Regions from separate parts of the Methylobacillus sp. genome, predicted to be linked through region 2. Evidence: predicted binding sites of a transcription regulator. Region 2 holds the regulator's gene; the other holds the start of a gene.

Region 1 (10,314 bases), on a different contig from region 2:
CGAACTCAAGGAAAACCTGGGCGCAAGCCTCGCACCACCATGGCAATCAACATCAAGACAGAAAAAGATATCGAAAAAATGCGCGTAGCCTGCAAACTGGCTGCAGAAGTACTGGATTTTATCACGCCCCACGTCAAGCCGGGCGTCACCACAGGCAAGCTGGACGAACTGTGCCATGACTACATGGTCAACGTGCAGAAAACCATTCCCGCTCCGCTTAACTATGCGCCGCATGGCCACACACCTTACCCCAAGTCCATCTGCACATCGGTCAATCACCAAATTTGCCACGGTATTCCTGGGGATAAAGTGCTCAAGAGTGGCGATATCCTTAATATTGACATCACTGTAATCAAGGACGGTTATTACGGCGACACCAGCCGCATGTTCCATGTCGGTGAACTCTCCATCCAGGCCAAGCGCCTGTCTGATATCACCTATGACTGCATGTGGTTGGGTATTGCCCAGGTCAAGCCCGGTGCAACGCTAGGCGACATCGGCCATGTCATCCAAACCTATGCTGAAAAACACGGCTATAGCGTGGTACGCGAATTCTGCGGTCACGGGATCGGCAAAAATTTCCACGAAGACCCGCAAGTGCTGCATTACGGACTGCCAGGCAAAGGCGCCATGCTGAAACCGGGAATGATCTTCACCATCGAACCCATGATCAACGCCGGCAAGCGCGACATCAAGCAGCTTGGCGACGGCTGGACCATCGTGACCAAGGATCACAGCCTGTCCGCGCAGTGGGAACATACGGTACTGGTGACGGAAACAGGCTATGAAGTGCTGACCATTTCCGCAGAAATGCCTGCTCCTCCCGCATTTATCACCCAGTAAGAATGCCCTCTGCAACACAACCCGGACATGCCCACCTGGCACAACAATGGCGCCATCAGCTACAGGAAGATCAACAGGCTTTAAGAGTCGCGTTTGAACAAAAGCCCGATGTCAGCCGCCTGCTGCACGAACAATCCAGGCTGGCAGATCAGGTTCTGTGTTCCCTATGGCAGGCATGCGGATTAAATCAGCATGCCTGCCTGATTGCCGTGGGCGGCTATGGCCGCAGCGAGTTATTTCCTTATTCCGACGTCGATATTCTCATTCTGCTGCCGGATGATAGCAATACCGCCCTCAACCAGAATATTGAAGCGCTGATCAGCACGCTATGGGATACCGGCCTGGCTATCGGCCATAGTGTCCGCACCCTAGCGGAATGCATTGAGGAAGCCCGGCGCGACGTTACTGTGCAAACCAACCTGCTGGAAGCGCGCTACCTAGATGGCAGTACCCCCTTGTACCAGGCTTTCGAGCAAACCATCGCTTTCATCATGCAGGCAGATAGCTTTTTTGAGGCCAAGATCCAGGAGCAGGAACAACGCCACGCTCGTTTCAACGATACTGCTTACAATCTGGAACCCAATATCAAGGAAAGCCCAGGCGGGCTACGTGACTTGCAGAACATCATCTGGATCGCGCGTGCGCTCGGCCTGGGGAGCAATTGGCACGAACTGACAAGAAATCGCATCGTCTCCAAACAAGCTGCCCGCCAAGTACGTCGCCATGAGCGCCATTTGCAGATGCTCCGCATCCGCCTGCATTTCCTGGCCAAGCGCCGGGAAGACAGGCTGCTGTTTGATTTCCAGAACGAACTCGCCACACAATTGGGGCTGGTAACCACCAAGCGCAAACGCGCCAGCGAACAGCTCATGCACGGCTTTTACCAAAGCGCCAAGTTTGTCAGTCTGATCAATGAGATATTGTTGCAAGTGCTGCGCGAACGCATCTATCCGCAGCAGCATACTGTGGTCAGCCTCAACCAGCGCTTCGAGGCTGTCAATGGCCTGCTGGAAACCAAGAGCCCCACCCTGCTCTACGATGATCCTTCCGCCATCCTCGAAAGCTTTCTGGTTTTGCAACAGCACCCGGAACTCAAAGGCATGGGAGCCAACCTGCTGCGTGCCCTGCATCGCACCAAGAGCGAAATTACGCCACAATTCCGCAGCAATCCCAGGAATAAAGCCTTGTTCATGCAGATTATCCAGCAACCAGAAGGCATTACCCGCACTCTGAAACGCATGAACCGCTATGGCGTGCTTGGGCGCTATATCCCTGCGTTCGGGCGCGTCTCCGGCCAGATGCAGCACGACCTGTTCCATGTCTATACAGTGGACGAACATATCCTGAATGTGCTCGCCAATCTGCGACGCTTCGCCAACCCCGACTTTTTGCATGAGTTTCCGGTATGCAGCCGCCTGTTCAAGGAATTTCCCAAGCCATATCTGCTGTATTTAGGTGCGCTGTTCCATGACATTGCCAAAGGACGCGGCGGCGATCACTCCACCTTGGGCGCAGTCGATGCGCGCCGATTTTGCAAGCAGCACAATCTCTCCAAGGAAGACGGCGGGCTGGTCGCCTGGCTGGTAGAGGCTCATTTGGTGATGTCCACTACTGCGCAAAAATCTGATCTGTCCGACCCGGCAGTAGTGGAGAAATTCGCCAGCTACGTCGCCACCGAGCAGCGCCTTGTCGCGTTATACCTGCTCACTGTGGCAGATATTCGCGGTACCAGCCCTAAAGTATGGAATAACTGGAAAGCCGCGCTGCTGGAAAATCTGTTCCGCGCTACCCAACGCATATTGCGCGGCAGCAGCCTGGATGCAGAGCTGGCCGCACGACAGCAGCAGGCCAAGGAAATCCTGAATTACTACGGCATCGTCGAAAACACCTATTTGCCGCTATGGCAACAGTTTGGCCCGGCTTATTTCCTGCGCCACGAAGCTCATCTCATCGCCTGGAACACCCGCCTGCTGTTTGACCATATCAATACCCAACTACCTATCGTGCGTGCCAGATTGAGTCCTGCAGGAGACGGCATCCAGACCATGATCTACATGCCCGACCAAGCGGATATCTTTGCCCGTATCTGCAGTTTTTTCGGCAAGCTTGGCTACAACATTGTGGAAGCCAAGGTTCACACTACTCAACATGGTTATGCTCTTGATAATTTTCTTGTTTTATATCAATCAAATAAGAAACTAAGTTCTCGTGATTTATTAAATTTTATCGAATATGAATTGACACAAAAATTGACTAGTAAAGCTCTTCCAGACGCTCCAGCGCAGGGCCGCATCAGTCGACAGGTCAAGCACATGCCCATCAAGCCTGAAGTCACCTTGAAACAGGAAGCTGACAGCAACAACACCATCCTGGATATCGCTACCAATGACAGGCCAGGCTTGCTCTCACGTATTGCCCATGTGCTACAGCAGCATCATATCCGCCTGCATACCGCCAAGATCAACACCTTGGGCAATCGCGCGGAAGATACTTTCCTGATCTCGGATCAATCAGGCCAACGCCTGGATCAAGGTGTTCTGACACAACTTGAGGCCTCATTACGCGAACAGCTTTAAAGCTGCTACAAAGAAAAAGCCCCGCAATGCGGGGCTTTTTCTTTTGATCAATCCGGCAATTAACCGTGCTTGTAGTGCTTGCGCAGTGGCTTGACCACTTCCCAGCTGCTTTGCAGGCCAACAGGGAACACAACCAGGTCACCAGGAACGATGCGGACTGGTTCGCCACCCTTTGGTGTCACCAGGATTTCGCCTTCGAGAACATATGCAGTTTCCTTGATACCGAAATCCAGTGGAAACTTAGACACTTCCTTTTCCCAGATGGACCAGTTGGCAACGCCCAGTTCCTTCAGTTTTTCTTCACTTGGGTTGTGCTCGATAATAATTTGGCTCATTTAACATCCTTCATCTAAAAATTGAATAGCCGCATGAAACGACCTGCTTGGATCGTAGATTTTAACATGTAGACCCATTCCCGAGTAAATGCGATTCATTTCAGCAATTTTTCCACCAGTCCTTTGCAGGTCAGGCCGCCAAGGCCGCCTTAACCCTTGCTGTTATCCCACCGCGCGCAAGACTGGCGCGCTGTCGTGACCGCGCACCAACGGCAATACTTCTTCGCCAACGCGATAAGCCTCTTCCAGGTGCGGAGTGCTGGCGAGGATGAAAGCATCCGCGCCAAGCCTGACCAGGTCATCCAGGCGCTCGGCCACCTGCTCGTAGCTGCCGACGATGCCCTGGGTCTGCCCGCCGCGCAGCAGGCTGAGACCGGACCAGACGTTGGGATGGATGATGAAGTCGCGGTAATCATTGAGCTCCTTCGGCGCATTGCTGCGCTGACGGCTGGCGCCGACGGAATCCCCGGTTTGCTGGGCGAAACGCTTGTAGCGCTCGCGCGCGGCGTCATCGAGGTTTTCAAACCCGCGCTGCACTTCGCGCCAGGCCTCCTCCTCGGTGCGGCGGGCAATGATGTCCACGCGCACTGCGCATTTGATCTTGCGGCCCAATGCGGCGGTGCGCTCCTTCACGCGGTCGAACTTGTCGCGCAACTGGTCGAAAGGCTCCAGCCATGAAAGATAATAGTCCGCATGCTTGGAGGCGGAAGCCAGGGCCGCGTCGGACGAACCGGAGAAGTAAATCTCAGGAAAGTCCTGGCCCAGGAGCTGGGCCGGCAGCGCCGCATTCTCCACCTGGTAGAACTTGCCCTGGTAGGAAAAACTGTTCCCGCTCCATACGCCGCGCAATACGTCCAGGAATTCTGTCGTGCGCGCATAGCGGTCGTCGTGCGGCGCTACGTCGCCCCACCACAGTTGGGCAGGGCCGCCACCGCCGGTAATCACGTTGTAAAGGGCACGGCCACCGGTGGCGCGTTGCAGGCTAGCCGTCATGCGCGCGGCCACGACTGGGTTCAGGAAGCCCGGCTGGAACGCGATCATGAAGCGGAAAGTACTGGTCTCGCGCGCCAGGAACGAGGAAATCGCCCACGGCTCGTCGGTCATCGGGAAGGAAGGGATCAAGCCGCCCTGGAAGCCCGATATCTCGGCGGCACGCGCCACCTCGGCGATATAGTCGAGGTTGTTGAAACCGTCGCCATGGCCTCCGCTGAGGCCTTTTTGCACGATATGGTCGCCTTGCTGCTGCGACCAGTCGCCGCGGTGGTGCAGCTTGTTGCGCAGCGAGCTTGGCTCGCCGTGCGTTGGAATTCTCCAGAAAACATCAATTGCCATAATATATCGACTCCTCTATCAGGCTGCGCGCTGGCTGGCGCCGTTTATCAGGGAACGCAGCGGCGGCAGGACATTCTCGCCAATGCAGTAGGCCTCTTCCAGGCTGGGGACGGCGCCCAGGATGAACTGCTCAACGCCCGCTTCCGCCAGCGCGGCCAATTGTTCCGTGACTTGCTCGAAGCTGCCGACCAGCGCGGCGCTTGCGCCGGTGCTGGCTGTGGTCAAGCCCTGCCACAACCCTGCGGTATTGCTGTCGTCGGCTTGCTGGCCGCTCTGTTCGGCATAACGCTTGGCGTCGAATACCGCTTCCTCCTCGGTTTCGCGCGCCAGCACATCCACGCGCAGGCCGATTTGCAATGTACGGCCCTGCTTGCTTGCCAGGTTGCGTAAAAGCGAGATTTTCTTTGCGACTTCATCCAGCGGCTGCGCTTCCAGCACATGCACGTCGGCAAGCTTGGCTGAGAGGGCATATGCCTCGTCCGTCTCGCCGGATAGATAGATGGGAGGAACCTTCTGACCGGAAAGCGGCCCTTGGAAGCCGCCTTGCAACACCTGGAAGAAGCGGCCGTCAAAGTCGTACCCGGTCGTGGTGATGACGTTGCGGGCCACAGTGACAAACTCCTCTACCCTTGGATACAGGTCCGCCTGCGCCGCGAAGTCGCCCTGCTGTCTGCGCTTCGCCTCATCGGACTCCACGCCTATCTGCCAGGCAAAACGGCCTTCGGTAAAGCGCTGGTAGCTCACCGCGTTCTTGGCGGCATAAACTGCCGAGCCGCGCGAGGCGTCGAACTCTGCCAGCACCGTCAAGTAGCGCGTCGCACGGCTGAGGTAGCCGGCGACGATCCAGGATTCGTCTCCTTCAGGATCGTTCCTGACCTTGATGCCGTCGAACTTGGCCAGTTCCACCGCCTTGGCGATCTGGTGCAAATGGTCGAAATAATTGAAACGCTGGCCGCGAGGGTCGGTCACGCCCGGCAGGAAATAAGGCCGACTGTCGGCCCTTTCGCCCCGGATGCGTTTTTCGGCGTCGGCATAGCGCCCATCCCCTGAGGTCTGCGCTTGCCAGAAAAATTTAACTGTCATGCATATCTCCGCGATATTTCTATTTAGATCACCATACTTATCGCAGAAACCATGCCATTTCCTGCAAATTCCCATCATTCATATATGGGATTTTTTAGAAGGTTGAATTTATTGGATTAATCCCACTACTCTTTATTTCAAGTCACACGACAGCCTACCCAATCCAGGCCAATTCACAGCCCAAACTGTTTTTATTGCAACAGTTGGCATGTTTTAACTGACTGAATTCAAACAGTTGAGGCATGCACGCCCCCTCAAGGCCAATGGCGAGCGCAGCAATGCCAAGAGCGGGTTGGGGTTTGACGTTGCCCCCGTTTGGCTGCGCCGAGTAGCACAGTGCTGGATGGATTCAGGGCTTGCGTCTGTTTGAGCGCAGCGAGTTCAGCAAGCCCCCATCCGGCACGAGCAACGCAGGGCACCGGGGTCGCCTTTGCTTTGGTTACTTTTATTTGGCGAAGCAAATGAAAGGGACTCGCTGGCAAGCGAAAGGCAGCGCGACAATGCCCAACCGCTATTGGAGAGATATCTCCGAACCGATAATGTTCGCTGAATACGGCACAATACCCACTGCGATTGCGCCTGAAGTGTTAATGACTAAACAACAATCCATCCCCTCAACTGCAAAAGCTCGCCCGGGCGGCGAAAGACATGCAAAGGGTCGTGGGGCAGCAGCTCCTCCGCCGAACCATATCCCCACAACACTGCGGCGGATGGCAGATGATTCCGCAACGCCGCAGTCAGGTCTACATTCCGGTCGCCTATCATCAGGGTGCGTTCCGTTGCAAGGCCAAGCGCTTTCAGTTCCGCAATCTGCTGCCATTTCCTGATGCCAATATCCCCGCCGCTGACAAAGCGGAAATACTGCCTGAGATCGAACAGTTCCAGGATTTTCTCCGCATATACCTGAGGCTTGAAAGTGCAGACTGCCATGACCGTCCCGGCTTCATACAACCTTGCGATAACAATATCCATATCCTGGTACAACTGATTCTCCGCGTAGCCGATGTCGGCATAGCGTTCCCGATACTTCTCCACCAATGCCCTGATCTCATTCTGGTCGCTGCTCCCGGTGATTGCCTGGAAGGTCTGATCAAGCGGAGGCCCGACAAAAGGGCCCAATTCGGCCTCCGTATATGTACGATACCCGGCGTGATGCAACGCATGATTGATGCAGCGCGCGATTCCGGTCAAAGGATCGCTGATCGTGCCGTCCAGATCGAAAAGCAGCTTGTCGTGGCGCATCTCAATCACTCAGGAAATTCCGCTTTTTCATCGGCAATGCGCCTCCAAACCGGAGTGTCATTGCGCTACTCCTTGAAATTGAACTGGCCTTCGGCGTAAAACCCCGCCAAGGGCTTGCGCGGGGTCGGCTGTTCCCTCGCCTGGATATCCTCGGGCAAAGCCGCGCTTTCCCTCTGCTTGCCGATTGCGATCAATATCTCGACCTGGAAGTCTTCTGGCACCCCCAGGACGGACGGTGTGTTGTCGCGGTCGAATCCTCGAAATGAAGAATGATTGAGCCTGGACTTCCGCAAACACCGTGCCACCTTCTGCCTTGAGGTAGAAAAATAGCTATCCTGATACAGAATATTATTAATCCTATTTATCAAAAATATTAAATATCAATTTGTTTTTAAATATATTATTAATTAAAAATTTTCCACACTTTTCAGTATCCACCAACCCCATATAGAGCTTCCAGCACCCAATCCCGCGCGGATATTTCTGCTGCAAAACGAACACAACCTCCCCATCCCGACCAAAGCAGATGATCGAGAATCAACAGGTGCTCGCAAAGCAACACATAAATCAACATACCCAAGGCAATGCCAGATCAACTGTTCAGAAAACAACAGATGATGATCCAGCACCACGATTCCTGTTGCCAAAAAAACACAACAGCACGCCAAACACCTGTCAAATAAAATTATTTATATTTAAATTCAATAAGTTAATTAAAAACCAGAACATTGGCATGGTTCCTGCCACTTGGCATTGACGTTTCATCAATGCAATTTCGTTTTCATCATGATTTCAGGGAACCATATGCCATCCAAGAACCTAGCTATCGCCTTCATCCGCAAGCCTGTTGCCCATGCCCTCCTTGGCGTGCTCACTGGCAGCCTGCTCCTCGGCTCCGCTCATGCCGCTGATGAACAGGAAAAAAACAGCGCGGTGGAAACCACTGAAAACAACGCTGACGCCAATACCGGCGTCACTGCGGCTCAGCCCAAGGAGATCGAATCTGCCCTTGGCAGCGTGGTGGTGACAGCGAACAAGCGCGAAGAAAATGCACAAGAAGTCCCCACTGCAATTTCTGTACTGGGAGGAAATGATTTGCAGGACCGCGGGATAGGCCGCTCTGCAAGCGAAGTGCTTAACTATGTCCCGAACGCATCGGCGAACACCCAGGCAAACGGCCGCCCTCGCTGGTGGATTCGTGGTGTGGGCGCTGGCCAGCAACAAATCGATATGGCCAGTCCTGTCGGCATCTATCTGGATGATGTCTATCTCAGCAATGCCACTGCTACAGGCTTTCCGTTATTTGACCTTGACCGCGTAGAAGTGCTGCGCGGCCCGCAAGGAACTTTGTGGGGCAAGAATACAACTGGAGGCGCCGTTAATATCATCAGCAAGAAGCCCAGCTTTGATTCAGGCGAAAACTATGTGAAAGCCGACATTGGCAATTACGGCTCACGTATTTTTGAAGGCGCAGTTGGTGGAGAACTGGTAAGCGAGCGTGTGGCTGGAAGACTTTCATTCTATGACCAGGATCGCGACGGTTATTTCCGCAATACATTTACCGGTCAACGCGACGGCAGCCAAAAGGATACTGCTATCCGCGGCCAATTGCTGTTCCAGCTCACAGACAACCTGGAAGCGCTGCTCAATATACATCGCCGTGACTATAAGACCGACGGCTCCATCCAGACCGTCACCGGCGTTGGCACAGGTGGTGCCTTCCGCTTCGGCTATGTGCCAAGCGGAAAGCGCAAAGAAGTGGCCGCCAATGCTGATGGCAAAAGTGACTCTACCCAAAACGGCGCAAATCTAACATTTCGCTGGGATCTGGGCGTTTATACGCTGACATCGATCACCGCGTATGAGGATTGGGATTTAAACAGTCTCTCTGATAGCGACAATAGCCCGCTGGAGCTATCGCGCGGTTATACCGACGCCAAGAGCAAGCAATATTCGCAAGAATTCCGGCTGGCCTCACCCCGCGAAGACCGTTGGAACTGGCTCTCCGGCATTCACTTGTTCAAGGAAGACATCGACTCCTATAGCGCCAGCGCGCGCTTGCCAAACGGCACTGTGCCTGCCTTTATTGGCTCGTCAACCAATGCCTTGAATAATTTCAGCTATACCGATTACAGCCACAAGGCTTCGAGCTTCACCTTGTTCGGCAGCACCACTTACAATTGGACCGACTCCTTCGCCACTACCTTGGGCGCCCGCTGGTCAACGGAGAAAAAGGAAACCGATATCTCACGCCGTTCAGCAACAGGCGCTGGCATTACCGCCGCCAGCTACGGCAACATCGCCCAATGGTGGAACGCATTCACCGACACCAACTTGTTTACCAACCCGGTAGGACTGGTAACAAATTTCGATGCCGAGCAGGAAAAACGCTGGAATTCATTTACTTACGATTTCACGCCGGAATACAAGATCAGTGATACCAGCCGAGCATTCTTCAAGTTTGCGCATGGCGAGAAATCAGGCGGGTTCAATACCGCAGCCACTGCCACTGCCGCGCTCAATACCGTCAAGCCGGAAAAGCTGAATGCTTATGAATTGGGCTACAAGTCGGAATGGCTCGAAGGACGCCTGAACTTCAACTCCAGCTTGTTCTATTACGACTACGACGATGTCCAAGTCAACGTAGTCGGCGTTCCGGCCGGCGCCACCACCACGGTTTCCTACTTGCAAAACGCCAAATCAGCATCGATCAAGGGGCTGGAACTGGAAGTGGAAGCCCTGCCTACCAACCGCCTGCGCCTAGTAGGCAATATCGGCCTGCAATCCAGCGAATTCAAGGAATTGGTTGTACAGAACAGCACCACCAATTTCAATGGTAACGACTTGGTGCGCACACCAAATTTCAACAGCCTATTGTCAGCAACTTACCGCATCCCCTTGGA
Region 2 (10,314 bases):
GTTGCATGTGCAGGATGTCATGCGCCATGGCGGCGATATTCCAAGTATTTCCAGTAGTAGCCTTCTCAAGGACGGCCTGTTGGAAATATCGCGCAAAGGTTTGGGCATGACGGCTGTGCTCGATGATGCGGGCAAGCCGGTGGGAATATTCACTGATGGTGACTTGCGGCGGGCGTTCGAGGCTGGTGTCGATATTCACGGCACCAGTATGGGCGACGTGATGCACCGGAATCCGCAGACTATCCTGCCCGAGCAACTGGCGGTGGATGCGGTGGCATTGATGGAGCAATATTCAATCAGCAGCCTGTTGGTCGTTGACCAGCAGGGTAACTTGGTCGGGGCATTAAACATGCACGACCTATTGATGGCAAAGGTGGTTTAGAAGTGATTTTTCTGGAAGAGCGCGCAAAACGCATCAAGGTTGCGGTATTTGACGTGGATGGCGTCCTGACTGATGGCGGTTTGATGCTGGGCGATGATGGTCTGGAATACAAGATATTCCACTCCCAGGACGGTTTGGGAATGAAGCTGCTGGGGAATACCGGTGTCCGTCTGGCGTATATCACCGGGCGTAAATCCAATGTGGTAGTCAAGCGTGCCGAGAATACAGGCGTGCATATCATTTATCAGGGCGTGGACGATAAGCTGGAAGCATTTAACGACTTGCTGGAAAAGCAGTGTGTATCTGCTGAAGAGTGTTTGTTCATGGGCGATGATGTCATTGATATCCCGCCCATGCGCCGTGCCGGGCTAGGCATTACCGTACCGCATGCCATGCCGCTGGTGAAGGAGTATGCCCACTACACCACCGAGCGCCAGGCCGGGTGTGGTGCCGTTCGTGAGGTTTGCGAGTTGCTCATGAAGGCCCAGGGCACATTCGATGCGCAAATGGCGCCGTATCTGAAATAAGCCGGATATGCAGGGGCGCGTCAATACCATTTTTTTTCCGCTGGCGGTGCTGGGCGTGCTTGCCTTGCTGACGCTATGGATAGATCGCACGGTGCAGCCGCCTGCACCGAAAGTGGATGGCAGCACACGCCATGATCCCGACTATATCCTGAACAACTTTGCCACGACCAAGACCGACGCCGCAGGCAACATCAGCCATATCCTCAAGGCCTCCGAGATGCGGCATTACCCGGATGATGACACCACCGAGCTGGAAAATCCGCATTTCACGCAATATGGCGTGAATGCTCCGCCCACGACTATCGAAGGAAAGCGCGGCCATGTTTCCAGCAAAGGCGATATCGTGGATATCTATGACAATGTACGCGTCGTGCGACCAGCCTGGGGCGACCGCCAGGAGATGACATTGACGACGGAATACCTGCGGATAGAGCCGGATAGAAATATTGCCTCCACCGACCGGCCTGTAGTGATCACTCAAGGGCCGAAAAGCATCGTGCGGGCGGTTGGCATGGTCTATGACAAGAAAAACCAGACCATCCAATTGAACAAGCGCGTGCGTGCGCATTACGAGCGTCCGGCTGTCAAAAAACAGCCTGCCCGCAAACCCCAACCTACAACCCGGCCTAAACAGGCGGCAGCAAAACCTGCCGTGAACAAGGCTGGCAGACAAACCCAATCCGGTAATAGTAAAAATGCTAAGCTGCCAGCTAAAACCAAAAAATAGAATGCAATTCTTCAGCGGAGATTTTATGCGCACCCTGCGTTATTCTTTATTGCTTGCTTTTATGGCAAGCATGTTTGCCGTCAATGTTCATGCCGAAAAGGCGGACCGGGAGAAACCGATCGAACTGGAAGCTGATTCGGTACAGGTCAATGATGCCAAGAAGACCAGCACTTATACCGGCAACGTGATCCTGACTCAGGGGACGCTGGTGATCCGTGGAGACAGGCTGATCGTGCGCGAGGACAAGGAAGGCTTCCAGCACAGCACCTCCTATGGCAACCCCACTACCTTCAAGCAGAAGCGCGACGGCAAGAACGAGTACATGGAGGGCAGTGCCCAGCGTATAGAGTATGATGGACGCATGGACAAGGTGCAGCTGTTCACCAAGGCATGGGTCAAGCGCGGGGAAGATATCGTGCATGGGGATTACATCATGTATGACGCCAACGCCGAATATGCGGAAGTCATCAGCGGCGGCTCACAGGCGGCCACGCCAGCCACGCCGGGCGGGCGTGTGCGTGCCATCATCCAACCCAAGAAAAAGCCGGCAGCAGACGCCCCCTGAGCTCGAGTACATGGAAAGAAACTTCCAGCGCGAAAGCGAACCCAAGAATATTGCCCTGTTTAGATATTGCATACATGAGTGAATTAATCGTAGAAAGCCTGCGCAAGAAATATAAGTCACGCACTGTGGTGCAGGATATCTCCCTGCAACTCAACAGTGGTGAGGTAGTAGGTTTGTTGGGGCCGAACGGCGCGGGCAAGACCACCAGTTTCTATATGATGGTAGGCTTGGTGCCGCTGGATGGTGGCCGCATCCTGCTCGACGGCAAGGATTTGAGCCGGATGCCGATTCACCAGCGCGCGCGCATGGGCCTGGCCTACCTGCCGCAGGAGCCGTCTATTTTCCGCAAAATGACGGTGACGGAAAATATCCAGGCTATCCTGGAGTTGCAGCACCATATGACGGATGCACAGCGCAAGGAACAGCTTGAATCTCTGCTGCATGAACTCCATATCACCCATATACGCGACAACATGGCCGTCAGCCTTTCCGGTGGCGAGCGCCGCCGGGTGGAAATTGCCCGCTGTCTGGCGACCAACCCCAGCTTTATTCTGCTGGATGAGCCATTTGCCGGGATCGACCCGATCGCAGTGCTGGATATTCAGAAGATCGTGCGCTTTTTGACCGAGCGCAGTATCGGCGTACTGATCACCGACCATAATGTGCGTGAGACATTGGGCATCTGCGACCGTGCCTATATCGTGAACGAGGGCCGCGTGTTTGCCTCGGGCAAGCCCAGCGAGATCATCCATAATGAAAGTGTGAGAGAAGTGTATCTAGGCAAGGACTTCCGCCTGTAGTCGTGGCACAAAAGTAAAGATGAAACAAAGTCTACAGCTTAAATTTTCCCAGAATCTGACATTGACGCCGCAGTTGCAGCAATCTATCAAGCTGCTGCAACTGTCTTCGCAAGAGCTGAACCAGGAGCTGGAATCGCTGCTGCAGGCCAACCCTTTGCTGGAACGCGTCGATGGCCCGGATGGTGCTGCTGACGTATCCGATAGCTATGGCCCCTCTCATGACGTGGCCTCTGGCCAGACGACAGCCGAAACATCCGAACCCGTAGCCGACGATCTGCCAATGCCGGAATCCGGCGGTGCGGCAGATGACTACTTCGAGTCTTTTCAGGGTAGCAACCGCTGGGAGGAGGGTGGTGGTAATCATGACGACGATAACGATTTCAGCTTCCAGGAAGCAGTAAACCCTACATTGCGTGAGCATCTGCTGGGGCAGATCAAACTGATGCCACTTTCCGAGCGCGACCAGACGCTGGCCATGGTGCTGGTGGATGCCATCAATGATGACGGCTACCTTGAGCAACCGTTGGAAGAGTTGGCAGCATTGTTGCCGGAAGAGTTGGAAATTGAGTTGTTGGAACTGGAAATCGCACTTAAGCATATCCAGAACCTGGATCCGCCCGGTATTGGCGCGCGCAACCTGGCTGAGTGCCTGGTCTTGCAGTTGCGGACATTGCCCGAGGACACTCCTCACTTGGCACAGGCGATCACGTTGGCTGGGCAATACCTGCCTTTGCTGGCGAGCCGGGATTACACGCGCTTGCGCAAGCTGCTGAATTGCGATGATGGTGTATTGAAAGCGGTGCAGCAGCTTGTGACCCAACTGAATCCGCGCCCTGGCAGCGAGTTCAGTCATATTGCCTCGGATCACTATATCCAGCATGAAGTCGTGGTCAGAAAAGTCAAAGGTATCTGGATCGCGAGCCTGAATGATGAAGTGATACCCAAGCTGCGCATCAATCAATTGTATGCCAACATCCTGAAACGCAACCGCGACAGTTCCAGCCAATACTTGATGAGCCAGATGCAGGAAGCCAAATGGATGATCAAGAACATCCAGCAGCGTTTCTCTACCATCCTGCGCGTATCCCAGGCGATTGTTGATCGGCAGCGCAATTTCTTCGAGCATGGGGAAGTGGCCATGCGCCCGCTGGTGCTGCGTGAAATTGCCGATGAGCTTGGCTTGCACGAATCCACGGTTTCACGCGTGACGACAAGAAAGTACATGCTCACTCCACGCGGCGTCTACGAATTGAAATATTTTTTCGGCAGTCATGTGGCAACGGAATCCGGTGGCGCGTGTTCCGCCACGGCCATCCGCGCATTGATCAAGCAGATGGTGGGCGAGGAAAATCCCAGGAAGCCGCTGTCTGACAACCAGATTGCTGATATTCTCGGTAAACAGGGGATTGTGGTTGCAAGAAGAACCATAGCAAAATACCGCGAATCTCTACAGATTCCCGCGGCCAACCAGCGCAAGTCGCTTTGATTTGCGCGTTTTTTAAGTAAGGAGAGTGTTATGAATTTGCACCTGACCGGACATCATCTAGAGGTTACCCCAGCCCTGCGCGAATATGTGCAGTCCAAGCTGGCCCGACTCAGCAATCACTTTGATCATGTCATTGATCTCAAGGTGACGCTCAGCGTGGAAAAATTGGTGCAAAAGGCGGAAGCCACCCTGCGTGTTCCGGGGAACGACCTGCATGCCGAATGCGGTGCGGAGAATATGTATAGCGCGATTGATTCGCTTGCTGACAAACTGGATCGCCAAGTATTGAAGCATAAGGAAAAGGTCAGCAGCCATAACCAGGCTGACGGCGGCGTCAAGCATCAAACCGTCGAGTAAATCCTGTCTATGCTGCAAACGGGTACCGCTTCTGTCGAAGTGATGGAATCGGTACCCTATTTAGTTGTTTCTTCTGACTGATCATTCCCAGAGAATCAAGCCACATGGCCGAAATCAGTGTTTCCCAGCTCTACAACGACACGCGCCGCAAACTCAAGCTCAAATGGATAGCAGGTCTGGCGGGCGGCGAGAATCCGTTGACCAGTGAAACTGTTACCAAGCCTTCGCTGGCGTTGATCGGCCACCTGAATTTCGTGCATCCCAACCGGGTACAGGTATTGGGGTGCGCAGAGATGGATTATCTTCTCAGCCTGCATCCGCGCGAGTTGCAGCAGGCTATCAAGAATCTTTTTTCCGCTGACCTCGCCGCCATCATCGTCGCTAATGGCGAAGTGGCGCCAGATGAGCTGGTTGCGGCTGCAGACGAATACAAGACGCCTTTGCTGGCTTCACCACTACGTAGCCCCGAGCTGATGGATGTCTTGAGTCATTACCTCGCGCAAGCGGTGGCGGTGTCTGAAAGCCAGCACGGGGTATTCCTCGAGGTGCAGGGGTTTGGCCTCATGATCAAGGGCGATCCTGCCATCGGCAAAAGCGAACTGGCACTGGAATTGATTTCACGCGGCCATCGCCTGGTGGCGGATGATATCGTCGATTTCTACCGCGTTGCCCCCGACCGGCTGGAAGGGCGTTGCCCGCCATTGCTGCAGGATTTCCTTGAGGTGCGCGGCCTGGGCGTGCTCAATATTCGCGCCTTGTTCGGCGACAATGCCGTTAAACCGACCAAGCCGCTTGACCTGATCGTGCAGTTGCAGATGGCGGATACCATGGAGCCGCTGGACAGACTGAAGATCAAGTCTCATCATGAGAAAATTCTTGAGGTTACCGTCCCCAAGGTGGTGATTCCCGTGGCAGCAGGGCGCAATATCGCCGTACTGGTCGAAGTGGCGGTACGCAATCATATGCTGCTGTTGCGCGGCATCAACGGTACCAAACAGTTCATGCAGCGTCAGCATCGCGAGATGGCGCGCACGGCACGGAAGCTCAAGCAACAAGCGGAGAAATGATGCAGCTCGTTATCGTCACCGGTCTTTCAGGCTCAGGCAAAAGTATTGTCCTCAAGCTGCTGGAGGACAGCGGTTACTACTGCGTCGATAATCTGCCAGCCACCTTGCTGCCACAAATTTCCGAACACCTGGGCCAAGTACAGCATGAACGCGTAGCGATCAGCATCGATACCCGCAGCGCATCCCTGGAAGCATTGCCGGGCAATATCCGCACGCTCAAGGGAGAGGGCATGGATGTCCAGGTACTTTTCCTGGAGGCCAATGTCGAAACCCTGGTCAAACGCTACAGCGAAACGCGTCGTCGCCACCCGTTGAGCAACGACACCAGTACACTGGCAGAAAGCATCAGCCACGAGCGGCACTTGCTGGAACCATTGGTGGATCTGGGCTTGCGCATCGATACCAGCAATCTCAGCGCCAACGCCTTGCGGCATTGGGTCAGGGAATTCGTTACTCAGAGAAACGGCGAGCTGGTGCTGCTGTTTTCCTCTTTTGGCTTCAAGCATGGTATTCCGCTCGATGCGGATTATGTATTCGATGTGCGTTGCCTGCCCAACCCTTATTACGATCTCGCGCTCAGGCCCAAAACCGGGCAGGACAAAGCGGTATGCGATTTTCTTGAGCAGCATGAAAGCGTACAAGATATGTATGAGGACATCCGCCAGTTCATCGAACGCTGGCTGCCCAGCTTTGTTGCGGATAACCGCAGCTATCTGACCGTGGCGATCGGCTGCACGGGCGGGCAGCACCGCTCGGTTTACCTGACGGAGCGTCTGGCGAGCTATTTCCGCCATCAGCAACAGCGTGTGATGGTCAGACATCGCTCACTGGAGCAAGGCTAGTGCAGCTGACTGCGCTGGCGATATCACGATTCAACAGGATATAACGGCATGATAGGAATACTCATCATCGCGCATGGGACATTGGGTGAAAGCCTGATCCATTGCGCCAGCCATGTCATGGGTTCAAGGCCGCCATTGTTGCGCCAGTTGGGAGTGGGAACGCATGACGACCCGGTCATGCTGTTGCCGCAGGCCCAACAGATGATCAAGGAACTGGACGAGGGGCTGGGTGTGCTGATACTTTCCGATGTATATGGCGCCACACCTTGCAATCTGGTGACCCGGCTGTTGCAGCCAGGGCATGTGGAGGGGGTGGCAGGGGTGAACCTTCCCATGCTGGTGCGTGTGCTGACCTATAGAAACGGCAGCATCATGAACCTTGTCGAGAAGGCCATCAGTGGCGGCCGCGACGGGGTTGTGCATTTTTCCAAGGATTCCTGTAAGCATCATGATTAAACAAGAAATAGAAATCATCAATAAACTCGGCTTGCATGCGCGCGCTTCCACCAAACTCACCCAGACCGCCAGCCGGCATGCCTGTGAAATATGGATTGAGCGCAATGGTCGCCGCGTCAATGCCAAAAGCATTATGGGCGTGATGATGCTGGCGGCCAGCAAGGGCAGTATTGTGACGTTGGAGACTAATGGCAGCGATGAACAGGCGGCGATGGACGCCCTGGTCAAGCTGATCAATGAGCGGTTCGGCGAGCCGGAATAATCTACTAGCACTTAAGTTTCTTCCCTTTTTCAGGAATCGCTCATGGTGGCTCAAGGCAGCAAGGTCAGTTTTTCCATGCATGGCGTTGGCGTGTCCAGCGGCATTGCCATTGGTCAGGCCCATATCATCAGCAATGCGCTGGTGGAAGTCGTGCATTACCAGATTCCGAAAAAAGCGCTGGTGGCCGAGATTCTTCGCTTCGAGCAGGCGCTGGAACGCGTCCGGCATGATCTGGAAACCATCAAGGAGCAATTGCCTGTCACCGCGCCTGCGGAGCTGGCGGCCTTTATCAATACCCACCTGATGATCCTGGCTGACAAGCATTTGTCGGAAGCGCCCAAAGTGATTATTGAACAAGAGCTGTGCAATGCCGAATGGGCATTGAAGCAGCAGATGAACGAGCTGGTGGCCCAGTTCGAGCTGATCGATGACGAATACCTGCGCGAGCGCAAGCAGGATGTGGTGCAAGTGGTGGAGCGCATTATCAAGGTATTGCTCGGGCATCCCAGCGAGGTTGCCACGCGGCCGAATGAAAGCGCATTGATTCTCGTAGCGCATGATATTTCTCCAGCCGACGCCATCCAGTTCAAGCATCATCAGTTTGCTGCCTTCATTACCGATGTTGGCGGCGTGACCTCGCATACCGCGATTCTCGCGCGCAGCCTGGGCATTCCATCCATCGTGGCATTGCACCGCGCATGCGACCTGATCCGTGATGGCGAGCTGATCATTGTTGATGGCAACCATGGCGTTGTGCTCGTCAATCCTGACAAGAGCACGCTGGCGGAATACAAGCTGCGCCAGGAAGAATGGGAGCTGGAGCAGCAGAAGCTCAAACGTCTCAGGCAGACCAAGGCCGTGACGCTGGATGGCGTGGAGGTCGAGCTGCACGCCAATATCGAGGTACCGTCCGACGTGCCCAAGGCAAAATCGCTCGGCGCTACCGGGATTGGCCTTTACCGTACCGAATTCCTGTTCATGAACCGGCGGGAGATGCCGGATGAAGAAGAGCAGTTTGCGGCCTACCGCACCGTGGCTGAAACCATGAAAGGCATGCCGGTTACCATCCGCACCCTGGATTTGGGCGCAGACAAGCAGGTGAACCCTGCAGCCGCGCGTAATTGCACCAACCCGGCGCTTGGTTTGCGCGCTATCCGTCTCTGCCTTGCAGAGCCGCAAATTTTCTCTACCCAGCTACGCGCCATCCTGCGGGCTTCGCATTACGGCAGGATCAAGCTGCTTATCCCCATGTTGTCCTCGCTGTTTGAATTGCGGCAGACGGTGGTGCAGTTCGAGCGCGCCAAGGAGAGCCTGCGCGCGGACAATATTCCATTCGACGAGGAGATTAAGCTGGGCGGCATGATTGAGATTCCCGCTGCCGCCATCAATGCTGAGGCGTTTGCGCGAGAGCTGGATTTTCTTTCCATCGGCACCAATGACCTGATCCAGTACGCGCTTGCCATCGACCGGACGGATGATGCGGTATCGCATCTTTACCAGCCGACGCACCCTGCAGTGCTCAAGCTGATCGATATGACAATCAAAGCTGGCAATAAACTGGGCAAGCCTGTCTCGGTCTGCGGGGAAATGGCCGGGGATGTCCGTTTCACACGGTTGCTGCTCAGTATGGGCTTGCGCCAGTTCTCCATGCATCCGGCGCAGATCCTCACCATCAAGCGTCAGGTATTGCAGACCGACCTGCAAGGTATTACTCCGCTCGTGCGCAAGATCATGAACGCGTACGATAGCGACAAGATCGAACCTTTGCTTGAAAAACTCAATCAATAGTCTAAGAATCTGTTCAAAGCGCCGCCAGCAGGCGGCCAATCAACCAGGGGGATGCGCCATGAACGACCTGATTACCGTGCCAAGCTCGGACGAGAAAAATATCGCCGTGATTACCCACCTGGCGGGGACGCTGTTCAGCCTGTTTCCCGCCTTGATCGTCTGGCTGCTGAAAAAGGATGAGAGCCCGTTCATCGGTGAGCATGCCAGGGAAGCACTGAATTTCCAGATCACGCTCTTGATAGGCTACGTCATCAGCTCCATATTGATGTATGTCCTCATCGGCTTTCTGCTGGCCGGCATTCTCTGGCTGGCCAACATCGTCCTCTGCGTGCTGGCCGCTATTGCCGCCAGCAAGGGCGAAGAATACCGTTACCCGTTTACATTGCGACTGATTAACTAAGGATTTTATGAGCACTGCCAACAACCCTTTGCTGGATTTCTCCGGCCTGCCACAGTTCGACCAGGTAAAACCTGAACACGTCACGCCAGCCGTGGACCATCTGCTTGAAAAAGGCCGTGCACTGGTGGAAGTGCTGGCAACAGATACCGTCGCGCCGACCTGGGACAACTTCGCCCGCCCGCTGGAAGATTTCGAGGAGCAAATTTCGCGCGCCTGGTCACAGGTTGGTCATCTCAATGCAGTGGTCAACAGTCCCGAATTGCGCGAGGCCTACAACGAGAACCTGCCCAAGCTGACCGCGTTCTATGCCGACCTCTCGCAGGATGAGCGCCTGTACGCCAAGTTCCGCGCTTTGCGTGCCAGCGCGGACTACGACAAGCTCAACACCGCCCAGCGCAAGATCGTCGATAACGAATTGCGCGATTTCCGCCTTGGCGGCGCTGAATTGCCTGAAGACAAAAAGGCGCGCTTCAAGGCGATTCAGGAAGAGCTTTCCACCCTGGCCGCCAAGTTCGAGGAAAACCTGCTCGATACCACCAACGACTACGCCTTGTTCATCGAGGACGAAGCCCAATTGAAAGGCATCCCGGAAGATGCCTTGCAAGCCGCGGCCGAAGCCGCCAAGGCCGATGAAAAAACCGGCTGGAAATTCACC

What was found. The regulator sigma-54, encoded in region 2, starts transcription at its own class of promoters, with help from an activator protein. The targets are predictions, from matches to a motif close to TGGCACNNTTCCTGCT.
Region 1: V7Z75_RS02260 (LLM class flavin-dependent oxidoreductase) is a predicted target of sigma-54. The motif match lies at 6,211-6,226, and genes of this name have one in related genera.

What each region holds. Positions count from the first base shown of each region.
Region 1 covers NZ_DAIUFW010000001.1:472,215-482,528, forward strand. The annotation lists gene map (type I methionyl aminopeptidase) at 40-843, shown strand; gene V7Z75_RS02245 ([protein-PII] uridylyltransferase) at 846-3,419, shown strand; gene V7Z75_RS02250 (cupin domain-containing protein) at 3,479-3,754, opposite strand; gene V7Z75_RS02255 (LLM class flavin-dependent oxidoreductase) at 3,917-5,086, opposite strand; gene V7Z75_RS02260 (LLM class flavin-dependent oxidoreductase) at 5,105-6,169, opposite strand; gene V7Z75_RS02265 (HAD hydrolase-like protein) at 6,764-7,411, opposite strand; gene V7Z75_RS02270 (hypothetical protein) at 7,477-7,704, opposite strand; gene V7Z75_RS02275 (TonB-dependent receptor) at 8,216-10,314, shown strand, end outside.
Region 2 covers NZ_DAIUFW010000010.1:8,027-18,340, reverse strand. The annotation lists gene V7Z75_RS11880 (KpsF/GutQ family sugar-phosphate isomerase) at 1-382, shown strand, start outside; gene V7Z75_RS11875 (KdsC family phosphatase) at 385-909, shown strand; gene lptC (LPS export ABC transporter periplasmic protein LptC) at 917-1,636, shown strand; gene lptA (lipopolysaccharide transport periplasmic protein LptA) at 1,662-2,201, shown strand; gene lptB (LPS export ABC transporter ATP-binding protein) at 2,276-3,001, shown strand; gene V7Z75_RS11855 (RNA polymerase factor sigma-54) at 3,021-4,487, shown strand; gene hpf (ribosome hibernation-promoting factor, HPF/YfiA family) at 4,518-4,844, shown strand; gene hprK (HPr(Ser) kinase/phosphatase) at 4,949-5,911, shown strand; gene rapZ (RNase adapter RapZ) at 5,911-6,753, shown strand; gene V7Z75_RS11835 (PTS sugar transporter subunit IIA) at 6,802-7,209, shown strand; gene V7Z75_RS11830 (HPr family phosphocarrier protein) at 7,202-7,471, shown strand; gene ptsP (phosphoenolpyruvate--protein phosphotransferase) at 7,514-9,259, shown strand; gene V7Z75_RS11820 (DUF4870 domain-containing protein) at 9,318-9,659, shown strand; gene V7Z75_RS11815 (M3 family metallopeptidase) at 9,667-10,314, shown strand, end outside.